Regions from separate parts of the Arthrobacter sp. NPDC058130 genome, predicted to be linked through region 3. Evidence: riboswitches for the same ligand, from Rfam matches in the RefSeq annotation. Region 3 holds a riboswitch; each other region holds the start of a gene.
The links. Region 3 has a riboswitch for thiamine pyrophosphate ahead of thiC (phosphomethylpyrimidine synthase ThiC). Riboswitches for the same ligand answer to the same signal wherever they lie in the genome.

Region 1 (10,282 bases), on a different contig from region 3:
TGCCGTTTTCTTGACTAGCGTGAGGTGTCCTGAATGCTTTCCCTGATTGTGGTCGCCATGGTGACCGTTGCTGCGGGCTTCGTGGTGTGGGCTAACGACAAGCGACACACAAAATACGGGGTCAGCGTCCCGGCAGGAGTCGCGACGGCCGTCGGCATGCTCAGCTGGATCATCTTCATGTCGGCCGGGTTTGGCTACCAGCCGGGCCTGACCTGGATCCCGTGGATCCTGCCGATGGTCCTCGGCACGGCGGCGTCGATCGCGGCCGTCATCTACCTCGGCAAGACCCGGACCCGGCAGGACACAGAGCGCCTCACCGCCATCCTGAAGCTCTAGGCGCTACTCCGGCAGGTCCGGCCCGTGGCCGTCCTCGGTGCACAAGCACAGCCGGTTTCCCTGCGCATCCGTGACCACCACCCACTCGGGTGCGTGGTCACGGTTCATTAAGGCCCCGGTCGCCGCGGTCTTTTCCAGGACGGGCCCGGATTCGGCCTTGCTCCGGTGGATGTCCAGGTGGATGCGGTTGGCGTTCGGAGTGGAGGTCTCCTGGAACCAGAGTCCGGGCCCGCGGCCGTAGGGGTCCACGAGGTCGCCGAACCGGCCCTTGCGGTAGCCGAGGGCGACCCGCCAAACCTCCGAAACCCCGGCGGGGTCCTCCGAATCGATGGCGATATCCACCGTCCGGTACAGGCCCGGCTCCGCGGCGGCGCCGGCGCCCTGCGCCGCCTCGCTGACTGCCGCCGCGGCGCGGATGTCCCGGGACGTGACCTCCGTGCCCGCGTCGTGGGACGTGAAGCGCAGGAACACGCGGTTGTAGCGCCAGTCCAGGTCCGGGTGGTGGTTCTGGTCCTCGGCCACGCGCCCGAGGGCGGCTATGAGCTCCAGCGCCGCGGCCGACGTCGGGCTCTTGTAGACCGTCACCAGGCCGCCCAGGCGGTATCTCCAGTCCGGAAGGCCCGCCAGGGCCTCATCGATCTGTGGCCGGGTAAGGACGTCGTCCGTGGCTGCCACTGCAGGCTCCTGTGCTGATTCGGCGGATAGGCTGGTTCGGCGAATTGGCTGGCGGTCGAAGCCGGACCCCGACCTACAGGAACTCGGCCCGGCCTTCCATCGCCGAGGACGCCAGGGCGTGCTCGCGGCGCGGAATCCTGCCAGCCTTTTTTGCCAGCCTACCGGCGATGACAGCGTGTTTGAAGGCCTCCCCCATGAGCACGGGATTCTGGGCCCGGGTCACGGCCGTTGCCAACAGCACGGCATCGCAACCAAGTTCCATCGCCAGTGCCGCGTCCGAGGCCGTGCCGATCCCGGCATCCAGCACCACCGGCACGGACGCCCGAGAGACGATCAGCTCGATATTGTGCGGGTTCAGGATGCCCAGGCCGGTGCCGATCGGGGCGCCCAGCGGCATCACGGCCGCAGCGCCGAGGTTTTCCAGCCGGAGGGCGAGCACGGGGTCGTCGTTGGTGTAGGCGAAGACCTTGAAGCCGCGGGCCACGAGCTGTTCGGTGGCGTCCACGAGTTCGACGGCGTCCGGCAGCAAGGTGTGCTCGTCGGCAATGACTTCGAGCTTGACCCAGTCCGTTTCCAGGGCTTCGCGGGCCAGTTCGGCGGTGAGGATGGCGTCCTTGGCGGTGAAACAGCCGGCAGTGTTGGGCAGCACCCGGATCTGGTGGTCCTCAAGCAGCTGGAACAGCGATCCCGTCTCCGCTGGCGAATAACGGCGCATCGCCACCGTGGTCAGCTCGGTTCCGGAGGCAACCAGCGCCGCACCCAGGCCGTCCAGGCTCGGCGCGCCGCCGGTGCCCATGATGAGGCGGGAGCCGAGCGTCACGCCGTCGATCACCAACGGATCGGCCACCGCCCCGCTTAGCTGCACGGCCGGTGCTCCTGCCAACGTGGTCTCGTTCATGCTGGTCATCCTCCCTGGACTGCCGTGACAAGTTCGACGTCGTCGCCGTCGGCGAGCGCCGTGGCGTGCCACTGGCTGCGCGGCACCACTTCGGCGTTGCGGGCCACGGCGACACCGAGCTTCCGGCCGTCGGCGGCCTGTCCGTCGGGGCCGATGCTCCGGCCCGTGAGCTGGCTGACGAGCGTGCTGACGGAGGCGCCGTCGGCGACGCTCTGCTCCGTTCCGTTCAGTCTGATGTTCATGCTGCTTCCTTCTGGGGGCTGTCCCCGGACGTATCCGGGATGCGGGAAAAACGGTCGGGGCGGAATCCGGCCCAGCGCGGGTCCGGCGTCCCGTCCATGAGTTGCCGGCACACGGCGGCAGCCGCCGGGGTGAGCAGGACGCCGTGCCGGAAGAAACCTGTGGCGATGATGAGTCCTGGGACATCCCCGCCGTCCGGGCGGCCGACGCGTCCCAGCAGCGGGGCGTTGTCCGGTGTGCCGGGCCGCGCCCGCGCCGCGGCTTCCAGCAGCTCCAGCTCGGCAACCGCGGGCACCAGCTGCTGGGCATCCCGCAGCAGCTGGTAGATGCCGCCGGCCGAAACCGAGTGCGGATCCAACGGGCCGTCCTCGCGCTGGGTGGCGCCGATCACCACGGTGCCGTCTTGGCGGGGGACGATGTACACCGGGACCCCGCGCACCATGCCCCGCACGGTGGCCGTGAGCAGCGGCTGCAGATGCGGGGGCACGCGGAGCCGGAGGATGTCGCCGTAGACGGGCCGCAGCGGCAGGGCCAGCCCGGCGGGCAATTCTTCAAGGTCGGCGGCGCCGAGCCCGTTGGCGACCACGGTTTCGGTGGCCCGCACGGTACCGCCACCGGCGAGGCGGACCCCTGCAACCGTGCCGTCCTGCCACAGCAGCCCTGCCGCGCGCTGCCGGATGAAGCTGCCGCGGCCCTCCGACGCCACGACGCTGGCAAGCCGGGCGACCAGCAGGCGCGGATCCACCTGATGGTCGGCCGGGATGTCGAAGGCGCACGAGATGCCGGGGCTCAGCAACGGCTCCCGGCCCCGTGCCTCGCGCACTGTGAGGGGTTCCACGCTGAGGCCGCAGGCCCGCTGGACTTCCCTCAGGTCCGCGAGCGCGCGCCGGTCGGCTGCGTCGGCCCCGACGGCGAGGGTCGGCGTCGTCAAGTACCCCGTACCGGCCCGGGAGTCCGGGCCGGCGGGACCGGCGTCCGGGCCGGCAGGTCCGGCGTCGACACCGGCGGCGAATCCGGGCCACAGCCGGGAGGACTCGAGCATCAGTTCCAGAAGCTGCTCTTCCTGGTAGTGCAGCTCGCTGACGGGGGCAAGCATGCCGGCCGCGGCCCAGCTCGCCCCGCTGCCGGGGGCATCGTCGATCAGCACCACGGACCGTCCGGCGCGGCTGGCCTCGAACGCGATGCCGTGGCCGATCACCCCGCCGCCGATCACGGCAACGTCTGCGGTGCTGTCCCCTGCGGTGCTGTCCCCTGCGGTGATTCCATCAGTGGAAACGGGTCCCGTGTCACAATCCCGGGCGGTGGCGTCATCTGCGGCCACGGCTTCACGCCCAGTTTGTGTGCCTACTTGCGTGCCCATGAAAAATTCCTTCCCTACGCCGGTACTAGCCGGATCAGGTCAAGCGGTCGGCTCTGACGCCCTCTCAGCCGAGCAGCGGCGACATGGCTGCTGCGGGCTCCCGCGGTATGCGCCCAGTTTAGAGGAACTAGGCTGGTCCCATGAGCCAGGACCACCTCCACACCACCGCCCGCCTCTACTTGTGCACCGACGCCCGCAGGGACCGCGGCGACTTCGAGGACTTCGTGGACTCCGCGTTCGCCGGCGGGGTGGACATCATCCAGCTGCGCGACAAGTCGCTCGAGGCTGCCGAGGAACTGGAACTCCTGGAGGTCCTGCACGCCGCGGCGCGGCGCCACGGACGGCTGTGGGCCGTCAATGACCGGGCGGACATCGCCTCCCTGTCCGGGGCGCCGGTGTTCCATATCGGCCAGAAGGACATTTCACTGGACGCGGCCCGCGGCTTCCTCGGCAAGGACGCCGTGATCGGCCTGTCCACCCACACCCCGGAACAGGTTGACGCCGCCGTTGCTGCCTCGCCCGGCCGCAAGGGACTGGACTACTTCTGCGTGGGGCCCGTGTGGGCGACTCCCACCAAGCCAGGACGCGCCGCCGTCGGCCTCGACCTGGTCCGTTACGCTGCCCAGACGATTGGCCAGCCGGACGGCGAGGGCACCGGGAAGGCCGACGCCCGGGCGGAAAGCCTGTTGCCGTGGTTCGCGATCGGCGGGATCGACCTCGGCAACGTGGAGCAGGTAGTCGACGCCGGTGCCCGGCGGATCGTGGTGGTCCGGGCAATCACCGACGCCGATGATCCCGCCCACGCCGCTGGTGCGCTGCTGGCGGCGCTGGACGCCGCGGATTCCTGAGCCGGTCCCCCGCACGATCTCCCGGCCGGTACTGACGCTGCCCGGGGCTGACGCTGCCCGGGGCTGCGGCCTGTCCTGAACCTAGCCGGGGAGCCCCAGCCCTGCCATCCGACGCGCATGGTTCGCTGCGAGCTCGGCCGTCAGCCCCCCGACCAGCGCCTTGGCCTCCGCGTCGTCCAGTCCAGACAACCCGCCCAGGAACGCGTGCTCCAGGCTCACCCGCTGGGCATGGTTCAGGACCTCGCCCAGCAGGCGCCGGGCCCACAGCGCCAGGCGTGACGCCAACCGGGGGTCATCGGCCAGGGCCGCCTTGAGGCGCTCCTGCAACACATCCGTGGACTCACCGGTGGAGCGGACCTGCCCGATCAGCTCCCGGGTCCCGGCGTCGACGTACATGCCGACGGCGCCGTAAAAGTCCGCGGAGACCGTGTCGATCACGTAGGCCTTCATGAGCGCTTCGTACCAGTCCGCAGGGCGTGTGAGCTCGTGGAAGTGGTCCACCGAGGGCTGGAACGGCAGCATGGCGGCCTCCGTGTCCAGGCCCATGTCCTCGAGCCGGGCGCGGATGAGTTCGTAGTGCTGGAACTCCGCCACGGCCATCCTGCCGAGTACGGCACGGTCATGCAGCGTGGGCGAGTACCCGGCACTGGAGGAGAGCCGTTCGAAGGCGGAAAGCTCGCCGTACGCCATCACTCCCAGCAGATCCGCCAGGAAGCTGTTGTAGAGGGCAGGATCGTCCGGAGTTGCGCTCATGATCCAAGACTAATGGCGGAAATCGGGCTACCCTGATTTTCGTGTCCCATCATCGCCTGACCCCCAGTGTCCACGAGCAGCAGAACCAGCTGGCCGGGGCTCTCAAGGCGCTGCGCACCACGCTGGAACTGCCCGGCCCGTTCCCCGAAGACGTGCTGCGCGACGCGGCGGCGGCCGTGGCCGAGCACAAGCTGCCGGACCTGGACCTCACGCACGTCGAGTTCGTGACCATCGACCCGGCCTCGTCCACCGACCTCGACCAGGCCCTGTTCATCGAACGGGACGGCGAGGGCTACAAGGTGTTCTACGCGATCGCCGATGTCCCGTCGTTCGTCGCCCCGGGCGGGGCGCTCGACGCCGAGACCCGGCGCCGCGGGCAGACCTTCTACACCCCGGACGGCCGGATTCCGCTGCATCCGGAGATCATCAGCGAGGCCGCCGGCAGCCTGCTCGCCGGCCAGCTGTGCTCGGCATTCGTCTGGGAGTTCGGGCTCGACGCCGCGGCAGAGGTGACATCGGTCCTTGTCCGCCGGGCCCAGGTCCGCAGCCGCGCGAAACTCAGCTACAAGGCCGTCCAGGCCGAACTCGACGCCGGCACGGCCGCGCCCGTGCTGCAGCTGCTCAAAGAGGTCGGCATCAAGCGGGTGGAGCTCGAACGCCTGCGCGGCGGAGCGAGCCTGAACATGCCGGAACAGGAGATCCAGCAACTGCCCGACGGCGGCTACCGGATCGTGGCGGCCCCGCCGCTGCCGGTGGAGGACTGGAACGCCCAGATTTCACTCATGACCGGAATGGCGGCCGCCGCACTCATGCTCCAGGGCAAGGTCGGCATCCTGCGCACCATGCCCGCCCCGGACGAGGCGTCACTGCGGCATTTCCACCGCCAGACCCATGCCCTCGGCAAGCCCTGGGACGGAGAAATGGGCTACGGCGAGTATCTGCGGACCCTGGACCCCACGGACCCCCGGCAGCTGGCAATCGTGCATTCGGCCGGCATGCTTTTCCGTGGCGCCGGGTACACGCACTTCGACGGGACGGTGCCCCAAGCCGCCCTCCAGTCTGCCATCGGCGCCGCCTACGCCCATTCCACGGCGCCTTTGCGGCGGCTGGTGGACCGCTTCGTGCTGGTGATCTGCGAAGCCCTGAGCAACGGCACCGAGGTTCCGGCCTGGGCCCGGGCGGCCCTGCCGTCCCTCCCGGCCATCATGGGCACGTCGGACCAGCTCGCCGCAAAGCTGGAGCGGCTGGCACTGGACACCGTGGAGGCGGCCCTGCTCGTCAACCACGTCGGCCAGGAATTCGACGCCGTCGTCATCTCCGGTTCCAAACCGGTGAAGAGCACCACCGGCGCCAGCGGCGACGGCAATGGGAACGGCGGCACGGCCGGCAGGGCGAACGGCAATGGGAACGGCGGCAAGGCCAACGGAAACGGGAACGGCAACGGCCCGTCCGGGATGGTCCAGATCGCCGAGCCCGCCGTGACCGCACGCTGCCCCGGCGACCTGGAACCGGGCACTCAAGTCCGGGTCCGGGTGGTGTCCTCGGACATCGCCACCCGCGAAATCCAGCTGGAGCTTGTGGGCTGAGGGCCCCACTGCCGGCGCGCTGGGGGTCCGCTGCCGGGCGCACTCCCGCGGTGCCATCACGGGTCCAGTCGAGGATCCGCCCTTGGTACAGCTAGACTGGAGGAGTAGAAATGGATGCCCGGTCGTTGATTTCCATGATTTTCGAATTCAACAAGCCCGCCCCTACGCGATCTTGAGATCCACCCGCTGGTCCCCAGTGCCAGCATTTAGATAGCCCGCGATCGGCTTCCACTGGATTTGCTTGCGCGCCCGAGCGTGCTCCGGAACGGCCACTGGCCGGCCCCGTTGAGCAAGCAGCGCAGCCCAAAATGAATAAGGAAACTCCCCTGTGAGCGAATTGCACACGCACCAGCTTCTGATCGATGATTCCGGCACGGAGACCATCGAGCCCGAAGAAACCATCATCTCGGACGAAAAGCCGCACGAGATTGCCGAAAAGACCTTCGCCGACTTCAACGTCCGCGCCGACATCGTGGAATCGCTGGCCGACGCCGGCATTACGCACCCGTTCCCGATCCAGGCCATGACGCTTCCGGTCGCGCTGGCCGGGCATGACATCATCGGCCAGGCCAAGACCGGTACAGGCAAAACCCTCGGCTTCGGCATCCCGGCGCTGCAGCGCGTCGTCGGACGTGACGACGCCGGCTTCGACAAACTGGCCGTTCCCGGCGCCCCGCAGGCCCTGGTGATCGTGCCCACCCGCGAGCTCGCCGTCCAGGTGGCCAAGGACCTCGAGAACGCCGCCAAGAAGCGCAACGCCCGCATCGCCACGATCTACGGCGGCCGCGCCTACGAGCCGCAGGTCGAGGCGCTGCAGAACGGCGTCGAAATCGTTGTCGGTACCCCCGGCCGCCTGATCGACCTCTACAAGCAGAAGCACCTGAGCCTGAAGAACGTCAGGACCGTCATCCTCGACGAAGCCGACGAAATGCTGGATCTCGGGTTCCTGCCGGACGTCGAGACCCTGATCGCCGGCACGCCCGCCGTCCGCCAGACGCTCCTGTTCTCAGCCACCATGCCCGGGCCGGTCATCGCCATGGCCCGCCGCTACATGAGCCAGCCGACGCACATCCGCGCCGCGGACCCGGACGACGAAGGCCTGACCAAGCGCGACATCCGCCAGCTGATCTACCGTGCGCACAGCATGGACAAAGTTGAGGTTGTAGCCCGGATCCTGCAGGCCCGCGGCCGCGGCCGCACCATCATCTTCACCAAGACCAAGCGCACCGCCGCGAAGGTGGCCGAGGAACTCGTGGACCGCGGCTTCGCTGCGGCCGCCATCCACGGCGACCTCGGCCAGGGCGCCCGCGAACAGGCACTGCGTGCCTTCCGCAACAACAAGGTGGACGTCCTGGTGGCCACTGACGTCGCCGCCCGCGGCATCGACGTCGACGACGTCACGCACGTGATCAACTACCAGTGCGTCGAGGACGAGAAGATCTACCTGCACCGCGTGGGCCGCACGGGCCGCGCCGGCAACAAGGGCACGGCCGTGACCTTTGTCGACTGGGACGACATGCCGCGCTGGGGGCTCATCAACAAGGCCCTGGGCCTGAGCGTCCCCGAGCCGGTGGAGACCTACTCCTCCTCGCCGCACCTCTTCGAGGAACTCGACATCCCCGAGGGCACCAAGGGCCGGCTGCCCCGCGACAAACGTGTTCTGGCTGGCGTCGACGCGGAGGTCCTCGAGGACCTCGGCGAAACCGGCAAGAAGAACTCCCCCCGTTCCGGCGGCGCGAAGGACAGCGGACGCTCCTCCCGCGACGGCGCACGCTCCGGCGGTCGGGACTCCCGTGAAGGCGGCCGCGAGGGCCGCCGCAGCGGCGGCTCCGGTGCCGGCGAAAACGGCGGACGCCCGGCTTCCCGCCGTCGTCGTTCGGCCGCTGCGGACGCCGCCCCGGCTGAGGCTTCGGCACCGACCACCTCATCGGCCCCCGCGTCGGCGCGGGCGGCTTCGGCCAGCGCCCCGACCGAGGTGGACCGGGCAACCCGTGCCCGCCGCCGGACCCGCACCCGTCGGCGCAACGGCGAGGTTGTTGCCGGCGGCGACGCACAGCCGAGCGGCGCCGAGGCCTAATCCCCTCCATGACTGAGACCGTCTGGGCGCCGGACGGCAGCAACCTGGTGGTTCACGCGGACAACGCGGAATACCTCCCCACGCTGCCGGACGGCGCCTTCACACTGATCTACGTGGACCCGCCCTTCAACACCGGCCGGGTCCAGAAGCGCCAGGAAACCAAGATGGTGCTCAATGCCGGCGGCGAGGGTGACCGCGTCGGGTTCAAGGGCCGGTCCTATGACACGATCAAGGGCGCGCTGCACAGCTACGACGACGCCTTCAGCGACTACTGGTCCTTCCTGGAGCCCCGGCTCGTGGAGGCCTGGCGGCTCCTCGCGGACGATGGCACCTTGTACCTGCACCTGGACTACCGCGAGGTGCACTATGCGAAAGTCATGCTGGACGCGATCTTCGGCCGGGAATGCTTCCTCAACGAGATCATCTGGGCGTACGACTACGGTGCACGGGCCAAGTACCGCTGGCCCACCAAGCACGACAACATCCTTGTCTACGTCAAGAACCCGGCCAAGTACCACTTCGACAGCGCCGAGGTGGACCGTGAGCCGTACATGGCGCCCGGGCTGGTCACGCCCGCCAAGCGCGAGCTCGGCAAGCTTCCCACGGACGTCTGGTGGCACACGATCGTTTCGCCGACCGGCAAGGAGAAGACCGGGTACCCCACGCAGAAGCCGGAGGGGCTCATCCGCCGCGTGGTTGCGGCGTCGAGCCGGCCGGGCGACTGGTGCCTGGACTTCTTCGCCGGTTCCGGCACGCTCGGAGCCGTGGCCGCGAAACTCGACCGCAGGTTCGTGTGTGTGGACCAGAATCTGGCAGCCGTCGACGTCATGACAAAGCGCCTGGCCGCGAAAGCGCAGTTCACGTCGTTCCCGACAGCCTGACCGCCTGACCCTTTTCTTGCCGTTGCGCTATCACTTTTGGTGGCTATTCGGGCCTCTGAGGGACCAAAAGTGATAGGGCAACGTGGGGCCGGGGCTCAGCGCACCACGGAGGATCCGGTGCCCATTTCCTCGATGCGGGCAAAGGCTTCGGGCGTGGTCAGGTTCTCGCCCAGGAGGTTCGGCTTCCCTGCGCCGTGGTAGTCGGAGGATCCCGTGACCAGCAGGCCGTATTGTTCGGCGATGCGGCGGAGGAACGTCCGGCCCTCCTCGGGATTGTCCCGGTGGTAGATTTCCAGGCCGGCCAGCCCGGCGTCGATCATCTCCCGGTAGGTCGCCTCCCCCACGATCCGGCCGCGGGCCGACGCGACGGGGTGGGCAAACACCGGAACGCCGCCGGCTGCACGGACCAGTGCGACGGCGAGCGCCGGCTCCGGCGCGTAGTGCTGGACCCAGTAGCGCGAGCGTCCGGTCAGGATGGAGCCGAAGGCCTCGGCCCGGTCTTCCACCACGCCCGCGGCGACGAGCGCGTCGGCGATGTGCGGGCGGCCGAGGGTGGCGCCCGGTGCCACGTGGTGGATCACGTCGTCCCATGTCAGCGGGTAATCCTCCGACAGCAGAGTCACCATCT
Region 2 (10,282 bases), on a different contig from region 3:
CGCCGGCCCGGCCGCAGGAGCCGTGAGCGCCGCCGTCGTCCTGATCCTGATCGGTGCCATCACCAAATCCGCACTGGTGCCCTTCCACTTCTGGCTCCCCGGCGCGATGGCCGCCCCCACGCCCGTGAGCGCCTACCTGCACGCCGCCGCCATGGTGAAGGCCGGGATCTACCTAGTGGCCCGCCTGGCTCCCGGATTCACCGAAGCCCCGCCATGGCTGCCGATCGTGCTCGGCCTGGGCCTGACCACCATGCTGGTGGGCGGCTACCGGGCCCTCCGGCAAACCGATATCAAGCTCATCCTCGCGTACGGCACCGTGAGCCAGCTGGGCTTCCTGACCATGGTGATGGGCCTCGGCACCCCCGAGGCCGCGCTCGCCGGACTCGCCCTGCTCGTGGCGCACGCGCTGTTCAAGGCCACCCTCTTCCTGGTGGTGGGCATCATCGACCACCAGGCCGGGACCCGCGACATCCGCGAGCTCTCCGGTGTTTACGGCTCGGCCCGGGCGCTGGCGATCGTGGCGGCGATCGGCACGGCCTCGATGGCGGGCATCCCCCCGCTGGCCGGCTTCGTCGCCAAGGAATCGGTGTTCGAGGCCTTTGTGCACTACCGCTCCGAGTCCGGGACCGGGCCCTGGCTCCTGGCAGGCCTGGTGCTCGGTTCCGTCCTGACCTTCGCCTACAGCGCCCGGTTCATGTGGGGCGCCTTCGCCCTCAAGCCCGGCGTGGAGCCCACAGCCTTCAAGCCGATCACACCCGCCTTCCTGGCCGCGCCGGCGATCCTGAGCTTCCTGACAATCCTCTACGGACTATGGCCCGCCCCCGTTGACGGCTGGGTCCAGCCCTATGCGGCGCTTTTCGTGGACGGCACTGCCGACGGCGCCACGTCCTCGCCCGGGCACCTGGCGCTGTGGCACGGCGTCACCCCGGCCCTGGGCCTGACGGCGCTGACGTTCGCACTGGGACTGGCCATGTTCTACGGCCGCAACGTCGTGTCCCGGCTGCAGTCACGGGTGCCGGGCTGGATCGACGCCGACCGCGCCTACCAGCAAACGATCGGCGCCCTGGACGACACCGCGGTCTGGATCACGGGACGGACCCAGCGTGGTTCGCTGTTCTTCTACCTCTCCGTCATCCTGACCGTAGCGTTCGTCCTGCCGCTGACTGCGCTGCTGCTGGCCGACAATCCCCTGCCGCCGAATCTCTACTTCGTTGATCCGGGCTCGCCCCTTCAGCTGGTGGCGGGTGCCGGAATCGTGATCGGGGCGCTCGCCGCAGTGCGCGCCAACAAACGCTTCCTGGCCGTCCTGATGGTGTCCGTCACCGGCTACGGCATTGCCCTGATGTTCGCGCTGCAAGGCGCACCGGACCTTGCCCTGACCCAGATGCTGGTCGAAACGATCATCCTGGTGGCGTTCGTGCTGGCCATGCGGAGCCTGCCCGCGGGCCTGCGCGACCGCACCGGCGGGAAATACCGGGTCATCCGCGTGGTGATCGGACTGGCCTTCGGCGCCACGATGATTTTCGTGGCCATCTACGCCCTCGGCGCCCGGGTGGCGCCGCCGGTTTCCCTGCAGTTCCCGCAACTGGCCTATGAGGGAGGCGGCGGCCTCAACGTCGTCAACGTGACCCTGGTGGACATCCGGGCTTGGGACACCTTTGGCGAGATCTCGGTCCTGGCCCTGGCCGCCACCGGCGTGGCCAGCCTCATCTTCGTCCGCGGCCGCGGCGACCGCATCCGGGCGTCCGCCTCTGTCGCGGAAGGGACGGTGGGCCGGCGTACAGGGGCCAGGGGGAGCACCCGCGACGATGCCGCCCTGGCGATGAACCGGCGGTTCGCCGCCGCCACCCGCGACGCCTGGCTGGTGGCCGGCCGCACCCTCGCCCCCGAACGCCGCTCGATCATCTTCGAGGTGGTCACGCGCCTCATCTTCCACTCGATGATCGTGTTCTCCCTCTATCTGCTCCTCGCCGGCCACAACCTGCCCGGCGGCGGCTTCGCCGGCGGCCTCACTGCCGGTCTCGCCCTGACCATCCGCTACCTCGCCGGCGGCCGCTTCGAGCTCCGCGAAGCCACGCCCGTCGGCGCCGGCACGCTGCTGGGGATCGGCCTGGCCACGGCCGCTGCCGCGGGAATGACGCCGCTGCTGCTGGGCGGCCAGGTGTTCCAGAGCGCCATCGTGGAGCTGTGGCTGCCCGTCTTTGGCGACATCAAGTTCGTCACCTCGACCATCTTCGACATCGGTGTGTACATCGTGGTGGTGGGACTTGCCCTGGATGTGCTGCGCAGCCTGGGCGCGGAAATCGACGAGCATTTCGAGGAACAGCCCGGGCTGTCCGAGGACCACGAGGCCGTGGGCGGCTCCGCGGCCGCGGAAAATGACGCGGAAAATGAGGACGCGGAATATGCCGACGAGGAGAGTGCCGACGCGGAAACTACTGCCAGGGGGAGAACATGAGCGTCAATCTGACCTTGCTGACGGTCATGGGGGCGCTCTACGCCTGCGGCATCTACCTGATCCTTGAACGCAGCCTCACAAGGGTGCTGCTGGGCCTCATGCTGCTGGCCAATGCCACCAACCTGCTGATCCTCGCCACCGGCGGTTACGCCGGGCTGGCGCCGATCTTCGAGAAGAGCATCCCGGCCGGGGATTACAACGATCCCCTGCCGCAGGCCCTGATCCTCACCTCGATCGTGATCTCCTTCGCCGTCACCTCGTTCATGCTGGGCATCATCTACCGGACCTGGGTCCTGGCCCGCCAGGACGAAATCCAGGACGACGCCGAAGACCGCCGCGTCGCGGAAACACCCAGCTTCGATGCCGAGGACGACTCGGTGATCCCGGTCGAGACCTCGGAGTTTCCGCTGGCCATGGCCGGCTCCGACAGCCCGGGACCCGCAGCTGCCCGTACCGGGGCAGGGAGCGGCACCGCCGCGGTTATGTCCGGCGACCGCCCCGTGCGGGCCGACAGGGCCGCCTCTGAAGAACAGCCCGGCTCCCTCAACGTGAACCCCAGACCGGAAGGAGGCGGAGAGTGAACATCGCCAGCTTTGCCCCGCTCGCCGTCGTACTCCCCATCCTGGGCGCCGCCCTGACCTTCCTGCTGATCCGCTATCCCCGGGCCCAGCGTGCGGTCAGCATCGCCCTCCTGGCGCTGACCCTGCTGCTGGAATGCTGGCTGCTGGCTTCCGTCTGGGACGGCGGGACAACCGCGGTGAACATCGGCGGATGGCTGCCGCCCTGGGGCATTGTGCTGGTGGTGGACCAGTTCTCCTCGCTGATGCTCGTGGTGTCCTCGGCCGTGAGCCTTGCCGTGCTGATCTACGCCACGGGACAGGGCATGGCCGACGGCGACCGCGACGCCCCGGTCTCGATCTTCCACCCCACGTACCTGATCCTCGTGGCCGGGGTGTCCAACGCCTTCCTCTCCGGAGACCTCTTCAACCTCTACGTCGGCTTTGAGATCCTGCTGACGGCCAGCTACGTGCTCATCACCCTCGGCGGAACGGGCCCGCGCATCCGGGCCGGCGTGACCTACGTGGTGGTCTCGGTGGTGTCCTCGGTGCTGTTCCTGATCGCGATCGCCATGGTCTACGGCGCCACCGGAACCATCAACATGGCGGACCTCGCCATCAAGCTGGGGGACCTCGACCAAGGCACCCGGACACTGCTGCACGTCATGCTGCTGGTGGCCTTCGGCATCAAGGCCGCCGTGTTCCCGCTGTCCTTCTGGCTTCCCGACTCCTACCCCACCGCCCCGGCCCCGGTTACCGCCGTGTTTGCCGGGCTGCTGACCAAGGTGGGCGTCTACGCGATGGTCCGCACGGAGACGCTGCTCTTCCCGGGCGATGCGCTCAACGCCCCGCTCATGGTCGCGGCGCTGCTGACCATGGTGGTGGGCATCCTCGGCGCCCTGGCCCAGAGCGACATCAAGAGACTCCTGTCCTTCACCCTGGTCAGCCACATTGGCTACATGGTCTTTGGCCTGGCCATGTCCACGGTGGCCGGCCTGGGCGCCGCGGTCTTCTACGTGGCCCACCACATCACCATCCAGACCAGCCTGTTCCTGGTGACCGGCCTGATTGAACGCCGCGGCGGCAGCTCGTCCATGGACCGCGTGGCCGGGCTGGCCAAACTCTCCCCGGTTTTGGGGGTCCTGTTCTTCATTCCCGCCATGAACCTGGCCGGCATCCCGCCGTTCTCGGGCTTCCTGGGCAAGCTGGGGCTCCTTCAGGCGGGCGTCGAGCTGGGCACGCCCCTGGCCTATGCCCTGGTGATCGGCGGGGTGCTGACGAGCCTGCTGACCCTGCTGGCGATCGCGAGGGTCTGGAACCGGGCATTCTGGCGCAAGCCCGAGGACGCCGAACACCCCGATCCTGTGCTCCTGGCGGCGCCGGCGGACGCCGCCACCGGGGACCGGGCCGGCCGGGCGAACGTGACCCTGCTGCCGCGCACCATGGTGGGCTCCACCCTGGGCCTGGTGGTCTTTGGCGTGGCCTTGACGGTCTTTGCCGGGCCGCTGTTCAGGGTGGCCGACCAGTCCGCCGTAGAAATGCTGAACCGGGCCCCCTATATCCAGGCCGTGCTGGGCGAGGACGCGCCGGTGCCGCCGGTGCCGTCGGAGGTCCAGCAAGGGCAGGTACAGCCCGGGCAGGTCCAGGAACAGGGCGGCGGGAAATGAGCCGGAAAAGGATCTCGCTGCGCCAGGAACTGCCGCTGCTGGTGTGGCTGGTTTTCGTCTGGGGCGCACTGTGGCAGGACTTCAGCCCCGGCAATCTCCTGTTCGGTGCCCTGATCGCCGTCCTCGTGGCGCGCATCTTCTACCTGCCCCCGGTGGAGCTCGGGGGCCGCTTCAACGTGCTCCGTGCCGTCCCCTTCGCCCTCGTCTTCCTGGGAAAAGTCGTCTCGGCAAGCTTCCAGGTCCTGTACCTCGCCGTGGCCCGCGGCCCCAAAGTGGTCAGCGCAATCGTCGCCGTGCCGCTGCGGAGCCATTCCGACCTCCTGGTCACAGCCACCGGGCATGTGATCTCCCTGATTCCGGGATCCCTTGTGGTGGAGGTGGACAGGTCCACGTCCACGCTCTATATCCACGGCATCAACGTCCGCAACGCCCAGGACGCGGCCAAGCTGCGCAAGGAGGTCCGGGACACCGAGGCCGGGCTGATCAGGATCATGGGCTCCAAAGACGAACTCTCCGCCCTTACCCAGGAGGCCACCCCATGATGCAGATCGTCCTGACGGTGACCGCCGTCGTACTTTCCCTCGCCGCCCTGGGGGCGATCATCCGGATCGCCCGGGGCCCGTCACTGCTGGACCGGGTCCTCGCCGCCGACGTGCTGCTGGCGATCTTCGGGGCGGCGCTGTGCATCGACATGGCCGCCAACCGGCACCTGAACAACCTGATGCTGCTGGTGTCGATATCCCTCATCGGCTTCGTCGGCTCGGTCACCTTCGCCCGGTTCGTGGCTGACCGGAGGGAGACTGTCCGTGAATCCTGAAACAGTGATCGACGCCGTCTCTGCCTTGTTCATGGTGACCGGCGCCCTCATGTCCCTCGGCGCCGCAATCGGGCTGTTGCGGTTCCCGGACCTCATGAGCAGGATGCACGCCGCCACCAAACCGCAGGTCCTCGGACTGTTCCTGCTGTTGGCGGCCCTTGGCCTGCAGATGCGCACCTGGTGGGTGTGGCCCGTCCTGGTGGTGGCGTGGCTCTTCCAGCTGCTGACCGTCCCCGTGTCGGCCCACATGGTGGGCCGGGCCGGTTACCGGACCAAGCACCTGCATCCGGAGCTGCTGACCGCCGACGAGCTCGAGGCCGTGGTCCAGCAGGCGGCCGCCAAGCACGGAGCGGACGACGGCGAAGCCAGCTAGCCGAAACGGTCAGCCCCACCGGGCCGGCCCCGCCCGGCCAGGGCGGTCCGGCCAGCCGGATCCGGTCCGCCGGCCTGGTCCGGCTAGACGATGTCCTGGGTCTTGGCGAAGCGGGTGATCGCGCGCTGGGTGCCGCGGTTGGCGAGCACCTGGATGATGGCGCTGACCGATGCGGAGATCAGGGCGAACGTCAAAGCGGTGCGCAGCGTGGTGGGGACGTCGTCGTCGTGGCCCTTGGGCGGCTTGTTGCCCGTGGACTTTTCCCAGATGGTGTCCACCAGCTTGGTGCCGGCAAAGCCGGCCGCCAGGCTGATGCCGGTGCCGAGCAGCTTGATGAGGATGTTCATTCTTCGGTCTCCTTCGGGCGGGAACAGGGGCTTCCCCTAGCCTAGCGTTCCGGTGTGATGACGTTCCGCAGGGCCTCGACCACAAGATCGTGGTCCGCCTTCTGGGGCAGGCCCGAGACGGTGACGACGGCGACGGCGCCCGTGCCGCGGACGTAGATGGGGAACGCTCCGCCGTGGGCGGCGAACTCCATCTGGTCGAACCAGGCGTTGTCCTCGATCCTGCCGCCGGCAGCGCGGGCGCGCAGGCCCACCAGCAGGGACGGGACCTCGTACCGCATTGCAGTGCGCTTCTTGGCGTTGATCCAGCGTTCGTTGTCCGGCGTGGCGCCGTCCAGGGCGGCGTGGAAGAGCACCTGCTCGCCTTTGGTGATGTCGACGGCGATGGGCAGCGAGCGTTGCCTGCCCAGCTCCACGAGGAGGAGCCCGAGGTCCAGGGCGTCGTCCTTGCTGAACGAGGCGAACTGGAGGGCCTCCATCTCGGCCAGCACGCGGCCGATGAGCGCCGCAAGGGATCCCTGCGGCTGCGGCTCGCTCGAGTCGGGGTCGTATTCCCCGGAGGGATCTGGTGTGAGCGTCAAAATTATCCAGCTTTCCGGTGCGTGACTAGGCCGCCCGCAGGCGGGTCCGGGTGTCCGACAGGTCGACTCTACCAAGCGGCAATTCCTGGCCGCGGTGACCCGCTTTGCCCGGTCCCGGATTGTGACGGCACACCACTGAAAACCCGGCCGTCCGGGTGTAAACTGAGCCAGCCCACAAGGGCAGAATAATTTACGACAGGGGAGCGCCGCCGTCGGGCATCACCGGAAAAATCCGGGGAAAACCGCTGGTGGGCGCTGAGAGTGCGGACAGCCGCAGACCCTCGAACCTGATCCGGTTAGTACCGGCGCAAGGGAGTCGAGATCTCAGGGTGCGCGGAGGGCGGCGGAGGCCGCGGCCGGCCGGAGCATCCTCCCCTCCTGTTCCCCAGGAGGACGACATGACAGATATTTCAGCACAGCCTGGTTCCGCCAGCCGCTCATCCGCCCGCCGCAACTACAGTTGGCGTGTGGTGGACATTGTGGTGGCCGCCTTGATCGCCGTTGCCGGCGGCGTCATTTTCTGGGCCTGGTCCCAGGGCGCGAACCTAATTTCAACCCCGGTCAACGCCATCTACCCGCCGCTCAGTGGACTCTACGCCGGCGGCTGGATGATCCCCGCCGTGTTGGGCATGCTCATCATCCGCAAGCCGGGCGCAGCGCTCTTCTGCGAAACCGTGGCGGCCACGGGCGAACTCATCATGGGTTCCCAGTACGGCACCACGGTGCTGATCTCCGGTGTCCTGCAGGGCCTCGGCGCGGAGCTGGTCTTCGCGGCCTTCCTCTACAAGAAGTTCAACCTGCCGGTATCGCTGCTGGCCGGGGCGGGTGCGGGCCTCTTCTGCGGCCTGAACGATTCGTTCCTGCCGTGGGGCTGGAACATCGCCTACGAAGCCGGCGACAAGCTCGCGTACATCGTTTTCACCACCATCTCCGGAGCAGTGATTGCCGGCGGACTGTCCTGGCTCGCCACCCGAGGCCTGGCCAAGACCGGAGTGCTGGGCTCCTTTGCCTCCCGCAAGGCCGCCACGGAGCCCGTCTTCTCCTGAGCCGACTTCGCGAACCTACAGCTGAAACCTGCAGACGACTCATGAGACCTTCACCGGGAGTCCGGCCGGCCGCCGTCACGGCCCGCGGCTGGGGCTGGCGGCATGCCGGAAGGCCCCGGCCCGCCGTCAGCGGCCTTGACCTGGACATCCGGCCGGGGGAGCGCGTGCTCCTGCTGGGCCCCTCCGGCGCCGGCAAATCGACGCTGCTCCATGCCCTGGCTGGCGTGCTGGGGGACGGCGCGGCCGGCGCTTCGGGACCGGCGGGAGACGCCGAAGATTCAGACGAGACCGGAAGCCTGCTGATCGACGGCGCCCCGCCACGGGCGCAGCGCGGCCGCGCCGGGCTTGTGCAGCAGGACCCGGAAACGCAGGTGGTCCTCTCCCGCCTCGGCGACGACGTCGCCTTCGGGGCCGAGAACCTTGCCGTCCCCGCGGCGGAGATCTGGCCGCGGGTGGGCGAGGCGCTCGACGACGTCGGGCTGGGCAGTCTGCCGCTGGACCATCCGACGTCGGCGCTCTCCGGCGGGCAAAAGCAGCGGCTGGCGCTCGCCGGGATCCTCGCGATGCGCCCAGGGCTGCTGCTGCTGGACGAGCCGACGGCCAACCTGGACCCCGCGGGAGTCCTGGAGGTCCGCGACGCCGTGGGCCGCTGCCTGGACAAGACCGGCGCCACCCTGGTGGTCGTGGAGCATCGGGTGGCGGTCTGGAAGGACCTCGTGGACCGGATCGTGGTGCTGCAGCCCGGGTCCGCCACGGACTCCGCTGTGTTGATCGACGGGCCGCCGGACCGGGTCCTCGCCGAGGCGCGGGACATGCTCATCGGTGCCGGCGTCTGGGTGCCGGGCCACGTGCCGGCGACGCGGACGCGGCGGCGGGCGCCGGGCTTAGGGCAGCTCCTGCTGGAGGCGGAAAGCCTCGCGGTGTCCCGCGAGCGGCCGCGGCGGGCCGGGCTGCGCGAGCGCTTCCGCACGATCGCGCCGCGTCCGGTCCAGTCCGGGGTATCGGCCCAGGTCCGCGCCGGCGAAGCCCTGACCATTACCGGGCCGAACGGCTCGGGGAAGTCGACCCTGGCGCTCACGCTGGCAGGTCTCCTGCGGCCCGTCGCCGGCACGGTCACGACCGCGGCGGAGCTCACCGGTGGTCCCAGCAGCGGTCCCGGAGGCGCCGGCACCGATCCGTACCGGTGGAAGGCCCAGCAACTGATCGCCAGGATCGGAACCGTGTTCCAGGAACCCGAGCACCAGTTCGTCACCGGCAGGGTCCTCGATGAGCTCATGTTCGGCCCCCGCCACCTCGGCTACGGCGAAGAACGCGTGGCCGAGCTGCTGGAACGGCTCCGGCTGACGGAACTCGTGGACGCCAACCCCTATACGCTCTCCGGCGGCGAGAAGCGGCGCCTGTCGGTCGCCACCGTGCTCGCGGCGCACCCCCGGGTGCTGGTCCTGGACGAGCCCACCTTCGGCCAGGATGCCAACACCTGGGCCGAACTCGCCTCGTTCCTGTCCGAGCTCCTGGACGCTGGCACCGCCGTCGTCTCCGTGACGCACGACGCCGAATTCAGCGCCGTCCTCGGCGGCACGGAACTGCGCCTCCGCCCGCGGGAAGCCGCCGCCGCGGAAGCTCCCGGCCCGGACCTTGAACTCACGGAGGGGGCCTCGCCATGAGGGACGCACTGAGCCTCCGCGGCAACCACGCGCTGCTGACCCGCGCCAACCCGCTCGCCAAGTTTTCTGCGGTCTTCCTGATCACCCTGGTCCTGGCACTGTCCATCGACTGGGTCTCGGCGTCGGTGGCGCTGGCCTTCGAGCTGCTGCTCCTGCCGCTGGCCGGCCTCACAGTGGCATTGCTGTGGCAGCGCGGCTGGCCGCTGATGCTCGCGGCGGCGCTGGGCGGCTGGAGCACCGCCATCCTGGCGCCCGACGCCGGGTCCATCCTGGTCGACGCCGGGATCTGGTCCATCAGCGCCGGCTCCCTGCAGCTGGGGATCGGCTTCATGCTCCGCGGGCTCGCGATCGCGCTGCCGGCGGTGCTGCTGATGAGCTGCACCGACCCCACCGACCTGGCCGACGCCCTGGCCCAGAACGCAAAACTGCCGCACCGGTTCGTCCTGGGCACCCTGGCCGCCATGCGGCTCGTCGGGATCATGGCCGAGCAATGGCAGACGATCGGCATGGCCCGGCGGGCCCGTGGCGTGGGCTCGAGCGGGAACCCCTACCAGCGGTTCCGCGCCGCCCTGGGCCAGAGCTTCGGCCTGCTGGTGCAGGCGATCCGGAGCGCGTCGCGGCTCGCGGTGACCATGGAGGCGCGCGGGTTCGGCGGCGCCGCCCGCACCTGGGCCAGGCCGTCAACGTTCAGCGGGCTCGACGCCTGGGTGCTGCTGGGCGGGCTCGGCATCGCGGCAGCCGCCGTCGCCGCGGCCCTCGGCGCGGGCACCTGGAA
Region 3 (10,282 bases):
CCCCCAGCGAGAGCGCCTCGCACGCGAGCTGGCTGACGCGCGGCGGCAGGGCGAAGTAGACCGCCACGGGGCCCTCCAGCCGGGCGAGCAGCCCGGCAAGCTGGCCCTCGGCCGTGACATCGAGCTGGTGGTAGGTGCTGTCCTGGCGGATCCGCTTGAGCTCCCGCTTGCCGTGGGCATCGGCCTGGGCGTCCTCGTCCGCGAAGGAGTCCTCGAGGCGGCCCAGCCACTGCTCCGGCGTCCAGGCGTCCGATCCCGCCCCGGCCAGGGTGAGGCCGTCGGCGCGGCCCCGGGCCACCAGGCGGGCCAGCCCCGGCAACAGGAGCCTGCCGGTAAGATCGCCGGAGGCGCCCAGGATGAGCAGGGTTTTTACAGTTGTTTGGCTGGTCACCTAAGCCAGCATGCCATCTTGAAGGCGCATCTTGGTACCCTAGATAGTCGAGTCCTGTTGTCGCGGCGGTTCGCCCAGGCGAACACCGGCCGCGACGCTGGCGTGCCGCACCGGCCGCCACCTGTACATCCACTGAAAGAAGTGCACGGCGCGTGTTCAATTCACTCTCTGACCGGTTGACAGCAACCTTCAAGAATCTGCGTGGCAAGGGCCGCCTGACCGAGGCGGACGTTGACGCCACAGTCCGCGAGATCCGGCGTGCCCTCCTGGACGCCGATGTCGCCGTGCCCGTGGTCCGGGAGTTCACCGGCCGCGTGCGCGAGCGTGCCCTCGGCGCCGAGGTCTCCGGTGCGCTGAACCCGAGCCAGCAGATCGTGAAGATCGTCAACGAGGAACTCGTGGAGATCCTCGGCGGCGAGACCCGCCGGATCCGCCTCGCCAAGACCGGGCCTACCATCATCATGCTCGCCGGCCTCCAGGGTGCCGGCAAGACCACGCTGGCCGGCAAGCTGTCCAAGTGGCTCAAGTCCCAGGGGCACAGCCCCATGCTGGTGGCCTGCGACCTCCAGCGCCCCAACGCCGTCACCCAGCTGCAGGTGGTCGGCCAGCGCGCCGGCGTGCCCGTGTTCGCCCCGCACCCGGGCGCCACGTCCACCGAGCTGGACCACCCCGCCGGTGACCCGGTCGCCGTCGCCCGTGCCGGCGTCGAGGAAGCCAAGCGCACCCTCCACGACGTCGTGATCGTGGACACCGCCGGCCGTCTCGGCGTCGACGCAGACATGATGGAGCAGGCGCGCCAGATCCGCCGCGCGATCGTCCCGAACGAAGTCCTCTTCGTGATCGACTCCATGATCGGCCAGGACGCCGTCAACACGGCCCTGGCCTTCGATGAGGGCGTCAACTTCACCGGCATAGTGCTGTCCAAGCTCGACGGCGACGCCCGCGGCGGTGCCGCGCTCTCCGTCGCGTCGGTAACCGGCAAGCCGGTCATGTTCGCGTCCACCGGCGAAAGCGTGGACGACTTCGAGCTCTTCCACCCGGACCGGATGGCCTCGCGCATCCTCGACATGGGTGACGTCCTCACCCTGATCGAGCAAGCCGAGAAGTCCTGGGACAAGGATGAAGCCGCCAGGATGGCGAAGAAGTTCGCCGACCAGGAAGACTTCACGCTCGATGACTTCCTCGCCCAGATGCAGCAGATCCGCAACATGGGCTCCATGAAGAAAATGCTCATGATGATGCCGGGTGCGCAAAACATCCGGCAGCAGCTTGAGCAGTTCGACGAGCGCGAGATCGACCGGGTCGAGGCCATTGTCCGCTCGATGACCCCGCACGAACGTGTGGCTCCGAAGATCATCAACGGCTCCCGCCGGGCCCGCATCGCCCGCGGTTCCGGCGTGCACGTCTCCGAGGTCAACGGACTGCTGGAGCGCTTCGCCCAGGCCCAGAAGATGATGAAGAAGATGGCGGCCGGCGGCGGCATGCCCGGAATGCCGGGGATGCCCGGCATGGGCGGCGGCGGGGCCCGCAAGGGAGCCAAGACGGCGCCGAAGAAGAAGGCCCGCTCCGGCAACCCGGCCAAGGCCGCGCAGGAACTGCGTGACGCCGAGGCCCGGCGTGCGGCCGGCGCCAAGGCGCTGCCCACGGGAGCGTCGTTCGGCCAGCAGGGCGGCGACTTCGATCCGTCCCAGCTGAACCTGCCCAAGGGCTTCGACAAGTTCCTCGGCGGCAGCAAGTAGCCGCAGCTGCTGATGCCGCCGGGACTGTGTCGCCGGCGGCATCGGCTCTCGATTGCCATAGGGTTAGACCATGTTCAAGCAGCGCGTAGTCTTCGTCCACGGGGATGGCAGCTTCGGCGCTGCAGCGTGGCCCAAGCAGCACGGAATGGCGCTGGACTACGACGCGCTGTTCCTGCGTCGGCACGGCTTTGACGCCGTCGCGGAACCGCTGGAAACCGACTTCGCCGCCGACGCCGCAATCGTGCTCGCGTCGCTGGCGGACGATGGCCGCGGCGAGGCCGGCGGCCATGTGGTGGCCCACTCGCAGGGCGCCATCGCCGCCATGATGGCCGCCGTCGAGCGGCCCGACCTCGTCCAGTCGCTGACCCTGGTGGAGCCGGCCTGCCTGTCGCTGACCGCCGAGCTCCCGGCCACCGCCGCGCACCGGGCGCTCATGCAGCCGCTCTTCGACGTCCGGCACAACCTCAGCGACGACGACTTCCAGCGCGAGTTCATCCGCCGCGCGTTTGCGGCGGATGCCCCGGGGGCCACGACGCCGGAGGCGCTACGGGCGGCGCGCCGGCTCCGGCTGCAGGCGCCGCCGTGGGAGGCCCCGCTGCAGATCGTGCCGGGCGTGCCGACGCTGGTGCTGACCGGCGGCTGGGAACCGCTGTATGAGGAAATCGCCGGGTACCTGCGCGAGACCGGCGCCCTGCACCGCACGGCCGCGGGCGGGCACCGGCCCCAGGATTCAGCCGACGGCGACCGGATCATCCGGTCGTTCATCGCCGAGGTCAGCCGGCACCAGCACGCCCGGGCCTCGTAGGACGCTGCGGGTCCTAAAGCGCCGCGGGTTCCCCCACGGAAGGCTGCGGCAGGTAGACCTTGCCGCCGGAGGCAAGGAACTCGTTGCTCTTCGCCTGCATGTCTGCCGCCAGCTGCGCCAGTGCCGCCTGCGAATCCGCTGAACCGTACTCATCCCGGATGTCCTGGCTGATCCGCATGGAGCAGAACTTCGGCCCGCACATCGAACAGAAGTGCGCGGTCTTGGCTGGCTCGGCCGGAAGCGTCTCGTCGTGGAATGTCTCCGCCGTCACAGGGTCCAGCGACAGCGCGAACTGGTCCCGCCAGCGGAACTCAAACCGTGCCTTGGACAGGGCGTCGTCGCGTTCGTGCGCGCCGGGGTGGCCCTTGGCGAGGTCCGCGGCATGGGCGGCAATCTTGTAGGTGATCACGCCGGTCTTCACGTCGTCCTTGTTCGGCAGCCCGAGGTGTTCCTTGGGCGTGACGTAGCAGAGCATGGCGGTGCCGTAGCGGGCAATCTCGGTGGCGCCGATCGCCGAGGTGATGTGGTCATAGCCCGGCGCAATGTCGGTCACCAGCGGACCGAGCGTATAGAAGGGCGCGCCCTTGCAGAGTTCCTGCTGGCGTTCCACGTTTTCCCGGACCAGGTGGAACGGCACATGCCCGGGGCCCTCCACCATGACCTGCACATCGAACTCCCAGGCCCTTTGCGTGAGCTCGGCCAGGGTGTCCAGCTCGGCGAACTGCGCCGCGTCGTTGGCATCCGCCGTGGCGCCGGGCCGCAGCCCGTCACCCAGGGAGAACGCGACGTCGTACTTCGCGAAGATTTCGCACAGCTCGTCGAAGTGGGTGTAGAGGAAGTTCTCCTGGTGGTGCGCCAGGCACCAGCCGGCCATGATGGAGCCGCCGCGGGAGACGATGCCTGTGACCCGGTTGGCCGTCAGGGGCACATAGCGCAGCAGCACCCCGGCGTGGATGGTCATGTAGTCCACGCCTTGCTCGCACTGTTCGATCACGGTGTCCCGGAAGATCTCCCAGGTCAGGGCGTTCGCCTCGCCGTTGACCTTCTCCAGGGCCTGGTAGATCGGGACGGTGCCGATGGGGACGGGGGAGTTGCGGATGATCCACTCCCGCGTGGTGTGGATGTCATCGCCGGTGGAGAGGTCCATCACCGTGTCCGCGCCCCACTGCGTGGCCCACTGGAGTTTGTCGACCTCCTCGGCGATGGAGCTGGTCACAGCCGAGTTGCCGATGTTGGCGTTGATCTTCACCAGGAAGGCCTTGCCGATGATCATCGGCTCCGATTCGGGGTGGTTGACGTTGTTGGGAATGATCGCCCGGCCCGCGGCCACCTCGCTGCGCACCAGCTCCACATCGCAGTTCTCGCGCAGCGCGACGAACCGCATTTCCTGGGTGATGACGCCGTCGCGCGCATAGCGCATCTGTGTGACGGTCCGGCCCTCGACGGCGCGGCGCGGCACCGGGCGTCCGCCCTGCCATTCGGCCGATGCCGCACCCCGGCGGACCGCCGACTTGCCGTCGTCGAGCAGCTCCCGTTCCCGGCCGGCGTAGGGTTCGGTGTCCGCCCTCGCCTCGATCCAGGGCGCCCGGAACGGCTCCAGTCCGCGGACCGGATCGCTGCCGGGACCGGCCGTGCGGTAAACCCGGAACGGGGCGTTCGCGACGCCGCCGGGGGAGGGCTGCAGGGCAATCTCGGTCACCGGGACGCGGATGCCATGCTCCGGGTCCGTGGTGAAGGCCAGCGAGTGGGACTTCAGCGACTGGGTGGGGGCTGCTTCATTCTGGGCAGGGCTGTGCTGTGTTTCTGTGGTGCTCAAAGGATTACTCACTTCCTTCGCCGGCATTACCCGGACAGGTTCAACGGTCGCAGGCTGCGCTAGCCCGATCTCAGCCCCTGCAAGGGCACCCGTGTGGTCGTAAACGAAGCTACCACAGGCCGTCGCGAACCCTGCCGAGTGTGACGTGGCCGCCGGATCGTCATGCGGATTAGGCTTGAGGCCATGACCAGCATCATCGAGTTCACCGGCCCGATCCTCACCGCGGCGGACCAGGAGCGCCGCGGGCTCTGGTCGGTGGACGGCCTGCTGACCTTCGACCGTCCCGCTGGCGCGCCGGACCTCGTGCTGGACGGCTGGGTCATTCCCGGGCTCGTGGACGCACACTGCCACATCGGCCTCGGCCCGGGCGGGGACGTCTCCGAGGCCACCGCGGAATCCCAGGCGCTGGCGGACCGCGACGCCGGGACGCTGCTGGTCCGCGATGCCGGCGCCGTCCACGACACCCGCTGGCTCCAGCAGCGAGCGGACCTTCCCCGGATCATCCGCTCCGGCCGGCACATCGCCAGGGCCCGGCGCTACCTGCGGGGCCTGGCCGTCGAGGTCGAGCCCGATGATCTCGTCGAGGCCGTCCGGAAGCAGGCCCGTGCCGGCGACGGCTGGGTCAAGCTCGTGGGGGACTGGATCGACCGCGACGCCGGCGACCTCGCCGCCAGCTTTCCGGCCCGGACGGTCAAGGACGCCGTCCAGGCCGCCCACGATGAAGGGGCCCGCGTCACCGCGCACTGCTTCGCCGAAGACACCCTGGATGACATGCTCGACGCCGGGATCGACTGCATCGAGCACGCCACCGGCCTGTTGCCGCGGCACCTGCCGCGCTTCCTCGAACAGGGCGTCCCGATCGTGCCCACCCTGATCAACATCGCCACGTTCCCGGACATCGCGGCGCGGGCGGAGGCCAAGTTCCCCCGCTATGCCGCCCACATGCGCTCGCTGTGGGAGCGGCGCGCCGAGCGGGTCCTCGAAGCCCACGAGGCCGGGCTGGCCATCTATGCCGGGACCGACGCCGGAAGCGTGATCAGCCACGGCCGGATTGTGGACGAGATCCAGGCCCTGCACGCCGCAGGCCTTCCCGCCGCGGCAGCCCTCGACGCCGCGAACTGGTCCGCGAGGGCGTGGCTTGGCGCGGAATCCATCGTCGAAGCGGCAAACGCCGATGTCCTGGTCACCGCCGAGGATCCGCGGAGCAATCCGGCCACGCTCCGGCAACTCAAGCACATTGTGCTGCGCGGGCGGGAGGTGCGCCGGGACGTGTCCCCGGCAGCGGGCCCGGGCCCTGCCTGGACCCCAGCCGGCCACTAGGAATAAATTGAAGCTTCAAGTATTTTAACCTTATGCGGAGTCACCGAGAGCCGGTGGCCCTAGAACCCCCGGAGCGTTTCAATGACCGCAGAAGCCAGCACCCAGGACCTCCTGCCTGCCGAACTCACCATGGGCACTGTGATGCTCAAGGTCGGCGACATGAAGCTCATGACTGATTACTACCAGCGTGCCGTTGGCCTGGAGATCGTGGCCGACCAGGACGGCGGGCTCTACCTTGGACGCAAGCGAAAGCCGCTGGTCCACCTGGCGCCCGCCCCCGGCCTGAATCTTCCCTCCCGCGGCGAGGCCGGTTTGTTCCACACCGCCCTGCTCTTCGAGGACCAGCACTCCCTGGCGGCCACCGTTGCCACCGCGGCCCAGTACGAGCCCCAGTCCTTCACGGGCAGCGCCGACCACCTCGTCAGTGAGGCCTTCTACTTCAACGACCCCGAGGGCAACGGCATCGAGCTGTACTGGGACCGGCCGCGGGAGGCCTGGTCCTGGGAGGGCAAGAACGTTGTCATGGACAGCCTCGCCCTGCCGCCGCAGCGCTACCTGCAGCAGTACCTGACCGAGGCGTCCGTGACCGGCCAGCGCGAGTCGGCCGCCGGCGTCGGGCACGTCCACCTCCAGGTGGGCGACGTGCAGTCGGCGCAGGAGTTCTATGTCGGCACGCTCGGCTTCGAGAAGACCGCCGGCTGGCACGGCCAGGCGCTGTTCGTCTCGGCCGGCGGCTACCACCACCACATGGCCATGAACGTGTGGAACAGCCGCGGTGCCGGCCCCCGGCGCGACACGCTGGGCCTGGGCGAGGTGCTCATCGAAGTGCCGTCCGGCGACGACGTCGGGGCCCTGGCGGACCGGCTCAAGGCCGGCGGCGTCGACTCGCACCACACCGGCGCCGAGCTGCGCTTCGAGGACCCGTGGCGCAACCGGATCCGGGTCGCGGTTCGTTAGGGGGCGCAGCCGCTGGGCCGGGGTTCGCTAGGGGGCGCAGCCGCTGACGGTGCCGGCTGGCTCCGGAGGACATGCCCAGTCCCGGGGCCCAGCAATGGACATAGTGGCATTATGTCCGTTGGTCGCGGCCAGGAAGGGGCGCGCCCCGTGATCGCAGCCAAGCCAGATTGTTTCGGCGGGACATGTCCAGTGGTCGCACCCTGAAAATGGACATGTCCACCGGGGGCCGGGCGAACCACTGAGCATGCGCATTTTTCAGGTCCGGGACTGGGCAAAGTGGCGTCATGTCCAGTGGCCGCGGGCAAGGGGGCGCATGTCCAGTGGTTCCGGTCAAAGGGGGAGGACATGTCCGGACACGGTAGTTGGGGGCGAGCGCGGTGGCCTGGCCAGGATTGGACATGTCCAGGGGGGCCAAGTGTGACCGCTGGGCATGTCCATATTTCAGGTCCGGGACTGGGCATGACGGCGTCATGTCCAGTGGCCGCGGGCAAGGGCGGGCATGTCCACGACGGCGGGGCGCGCCGAAGACGCTAGGCTGAAGCGACGTGCGAAAACAGCGGGCCGCGTACCGCCGAACCCTAAGGACGAGCTGCATGGGATTCACCGAGATCTTTGTGTCCACCCACGAAGGAGCCCTCAAGCGCGCCGGCGCACTCGAAGGCGGCGGCCCGGCCGCGCCGGAGGCCGTCCGCATCCAGGACATCAGTGACTTTGAGGTGGAGCGGCTGGGCGACCTCGCCGGCGTCGCGGTGCACGCCCCCGGCGCGGACTACGAACTGGCCATGGTTGACGTGGCCAGCGACTCGCTGCTCGGCGTGCCCTCCGCGATGGTCCGCACGCTGGCGGAGCTGCTCAGCTATGAAACCGAAGGGGAGGGCGACGTCCTCGAGGACGTCGCGGCCAACTGGGCCGCCGAGGAGGACATGCCCTTCGGTCCGGACGAGGCCCGCGGCTATGTCCGCCGGATCGCCGAGCTCGCCGCCGGAGTGGACCCCGCCACCAGGTCCGGCCTCTACGTCTGGACCTCCTGACCGGCCGCGGATCGCCCCATCCAGGACCCGTTCCTGCAGGACCGGCCCGTGTCAAGTCGAAATCCCGCCGGTGATCTGGCACAATGAACAGGTACTCGATCTGCGTGGCCCCTCTCTCCGCGTCCGGATCTTGTCCTTTAGAACCCCCAAGTACGGCCCGCCCCACGGGTGCAGAACGCCGGGCTCGACCCCGTTTCAGAAACAGGAGTGACCACAAAAGTGGCCGTAAAGATTCGCCTTAAGCGCTTCGGTAAGATGCGCGCACCGTACTACCGCATCGTCGTCATGGACTCACGCTCCAAGCGTGATGGCCGTGCCATCGAAGAGATCGGCAAGTACCACCCGACCGAAGAGCCCTCGTACATCGAGGTCGACACGGACCGTGCCCAGTACTGGCTCGGCGTCGGCGCACAGCCGTCCGAGCAGGTTGCCGCGATCCTCAAGATCACTGGTGACTGGCAGAAGTTCAAGGGTCTCCCCGGCCAGGAGGGAACCTTGAAGACCAAGGCTCCCAAGGCTGCCTTCGTTACCCCGGAAAAGGGCTCCGTGATCATCCCGGAAGCCATCACCAAGAAGGCCAAGAAGGACGAAGCTGCCGAGGCCCCCGCCGACGCCGCTGAAGCAGAGACCACCGAGGCTGAGTAAATTGCTGGCAGAAGCGCTCGAACACCTGGTCCGCGGGATTGTTGACAGCCCCGAGGACGTCAAGGTCAGTGCGAAGAACAACCGCCGAGGGGAAACCCTTGAGGTGCGCGTTCATCAGGACGACCTCGGACGGGTGATCGGCCGGCAGGGCCGGACCGCACGCGCATTGCGCACTGTGGTTGCGGCGCTGGCGGACGGCGAGCCGGTCAGGGTCGACGTCGTCGACACCGACCGCCGCCGGTAACGCGTTCAGCACTACTTGTCTTAAGTCCGGCCCCTTCACCAGATAACGGTGGAGGGGCCGGACTGTTTTCCCCGTTTTTAGGCACCAGTCCCACAGAATCACCAACCCCGAACAGAGGAACAGATGCAGCTCCAGGTGGCACGAATCGGCAAGCCCCACGGCATCCGCGGCGAAGTGACCGTCCAGGTGCTCACCGACGCGCCCGGCGACCGCTTTGTCCCCGGCACGAAGTTCATCGTGGAGCCTGCCTCGGCCGGGCCGCTGACGGTGTTCAGCGCCCGCTGGAACAAAGACATCCTGCTGCTGGCCTTCGATGAGATCGAGACCCGCAACGACGCCGAAGGCCTGCGCGGCGCGAAGCTGTTCATCGAAACCGAAGAAATCGGCGCCGACGAAGACGACGAGGGCTGGTACGAGCACGAGCTCGTGGGCCTGGAGGTCCGTGTGGGCAGCAGCGTCGTCGGCAAGGTCTCCGCACTGCACACCATGCCGGTCCAGGACCTGCTGGTGGTCACCACCGCCGAGGGCGCGGAAGTCCTGATCCCGTTCGTCGAGCAGATTGTGCCCGAGGTCAACGTGGGCGAAAAGTACGTCCTCGTCACCCCGCCGCCCGGACTGTTCGAGGTCAACACCGACGAGGCGCCCGGGCAGCAAGACCCCGAGCAGCAAGACCCCGAAGCGCGGAAACCTGAAGAGCAGGGCAACGCGTAGATGAGAATCGACGTCGTCAGTATCTTTCCGGAGTACCTGGCCCCGCTGGAACTGTCGCTGATCGGCAAGGCCCGCCAGGATGGCCTGCTGGACCTGAGGGTCCATGACCTGCGCTCGTTCACCACGGACCGTCACCGAACGGTGGATGACACCCCCTATGGCGGCGGAGCCGGCATGGTCATGAAGCCCGAACCGTGGGCGCAGGCCCTCACCGCCGTGGCAGGTGGGAGTGCCGTGGCTGCTGGGGACGCCGAAGGCACCGAACGTGCCGACGATGCCGGAGCCGCCGGCAAGCCGGTGCTCATTGTCCCGTCGCCGGCGGGGGAGCGGTTCACCCAGGCCACCGCCCACCAGCTCGCCGAAGAGGAGCAGCTGGTCTTCGCGTGCGGCCGGTACGAGGGCATCGACGAGCGGGTCCTGGAATGGGCCGCGGAGCACTTCACAGTCCGGCCCATGAGCCTCGGGGACTATGTCCTCAACGGCGGCGAGGTCGCCGTGCTGGCCATGGTCGAGGCCATCGGGCGGCTGCTGCCCGGCGTCGTCGGGAACCCCGAATCCCTCGTGGAGGAGTCACACTCGGACGGGCTGCTGGAGTACCCCGTTTACACCAAGCCCTCCAGCTG

Region 1: another riboswitch for thiamine pyrophosphate. It lies ahead of thiO (glycine oxidase ThiO); the one in region 3 lies ahead of thiC (phosphomethylpyrimidine synthase ThiC).
Region 2: another riboswitch for thiamine pyrophosphate. It lies ahead of ACFVTM_RS19840 (ECF transporter S component); the one in region 3 lies ahead of thiC (phosphomethylpyrimidine synthase ThiC).

The regions. Positions count from the first base shown of each region.
Region 1 covers NZ_JBHVTV010000007.1:182,210-192,491, forward strand. The annotation lists gene ACFVTM_RS13910 (hypothetical protein) at 34-336, shown strand; gene ACFVTM_RS13915 (4a-hydroxytetrahydrobiopterin dehydratase) at 340-1,011, opposite strand; gene ACFVTM_RS13920 (thiazole synthase) at 1,085-1,909, opposite strand; gene thiS (sulfur carrier protein ThiS) at 1,915-2,151, opposite strand; gene thiO (glycine oxidase ThiO) at 2,148-3,509, opposite strand; TPP riboswitch at 3,503-3,623, opposite strand; gene thiE (thiamine phosphate synthase) at 3,650-4,357, shown strand; gene ACFVTM_RS13940 (ferritin-like fold-containing protein) at 4,439-5,110, opposite strand; gene ACFVTM_RS13945 (RNB domain-containing ribonuclease) at 5,152-6,696, shown strand; gene ACFVTM_RS13950 (DEAD/DEAH box helicase) at 7,025-8,773, shown strand; gene ACFVTM_RS13955 (DNA-methyltransferase) at 8,782-9,654, shown strand; gene ACFVTM_RS13960 (PHP domain-containing protein) at 9,750-10,282, opposite strand, start outside.
Region 2 covers NZ_JBHVTV010000014.1:127,135-137,416, reverse strand. The annotation lists gene ACFVTM_RS19880 (Na+/H+ antiporter subunit A) at 1-2,458, shown strand, start outside; gene ACFVTM_RS19875 (Na(+)/H(+) antiporter subunit C) at 2,455-3,039, shown strand; gene ACFVTM_RS19870 (Na+/H+ antiporter subunit D) at 3,036-4,682, shown strand; gene ACFVTM_RS19865 (Na+/H+ antiporter subunit E) at 4,679-5,224, shown strand; gene ACFVTM_RS19860 (monovalent cation/H+ antiporter complex subunit F) at 5,221-5,499, shown strand; gene mnhG (monovalent cation/H(+) antiporter subunit G) at 5,489-5,872, shown strand; gene ACFVTM_RS19850 (DUF4235 domain-containing protein) at 5,956-6,219, opposite strand; gene ACFVTM_RS19845 (heme-degrading domain-containing protein) at 6,261-6,797, opposite strand; TPP riboswitch at 6,985-7,129, shown strand; gene ACFVTM_RS19840 (ECF transporter S component) at 7,196-7,843, shown strand; gene ACFVTM_RS19835 (ABC transporter ATP-binding protein) at 7,885-9,507, shown strand; gene ACFVTM_RS19830 (energy-coupling factor transporter transmembrane component T family protein) at 9,504-10,282, shown strand, end outside.
Region 3 covers NZ_JBHVTV010000010.1:162,578-172,859, forward strand. The annotation lists gene ACFVTM_RS16795 (glucose-6-phosphate dehydrogenase) at 1-391, opposite strand, end outside; gene ffh (signal recognition particle protein) at 544-2,130, shown strand; gene ACFVTM_RS16805 (alpha/beta fold hydrolase) at 2,201-2,935, shown strand; gene thiC (phosphomethylpyrimidine synthase ThiC) at 2,949-4,751, opposite strand; TPP riboswitch at 4,747-4,854, opposite strand; gene ACFVTM_RS16815 (amidohydrolase family protein) at 4,935-6,071, shown strand; gene ACFVTM_RS16820 (VOC family protein) at 6,153-7,028, shown strand; gene ACFVTM_RS16825 (hypothetical protein) at 7,622-8,059, shown strand; gene rpsP (30S ribosomal protein S16) at 8,279-8,704, shown strand; gene ACFVTM_RS16835 (RNA-binding protein) at 8,706-8,948, shown strand; gene rimM (ribosome maturation factor RimM) at 9,072-9,659, shown strand; gene trmD (tRNA (guanosine(37)-N1)-methyltransferase TrmD) at 9,660-10,282, shown strand, end outside.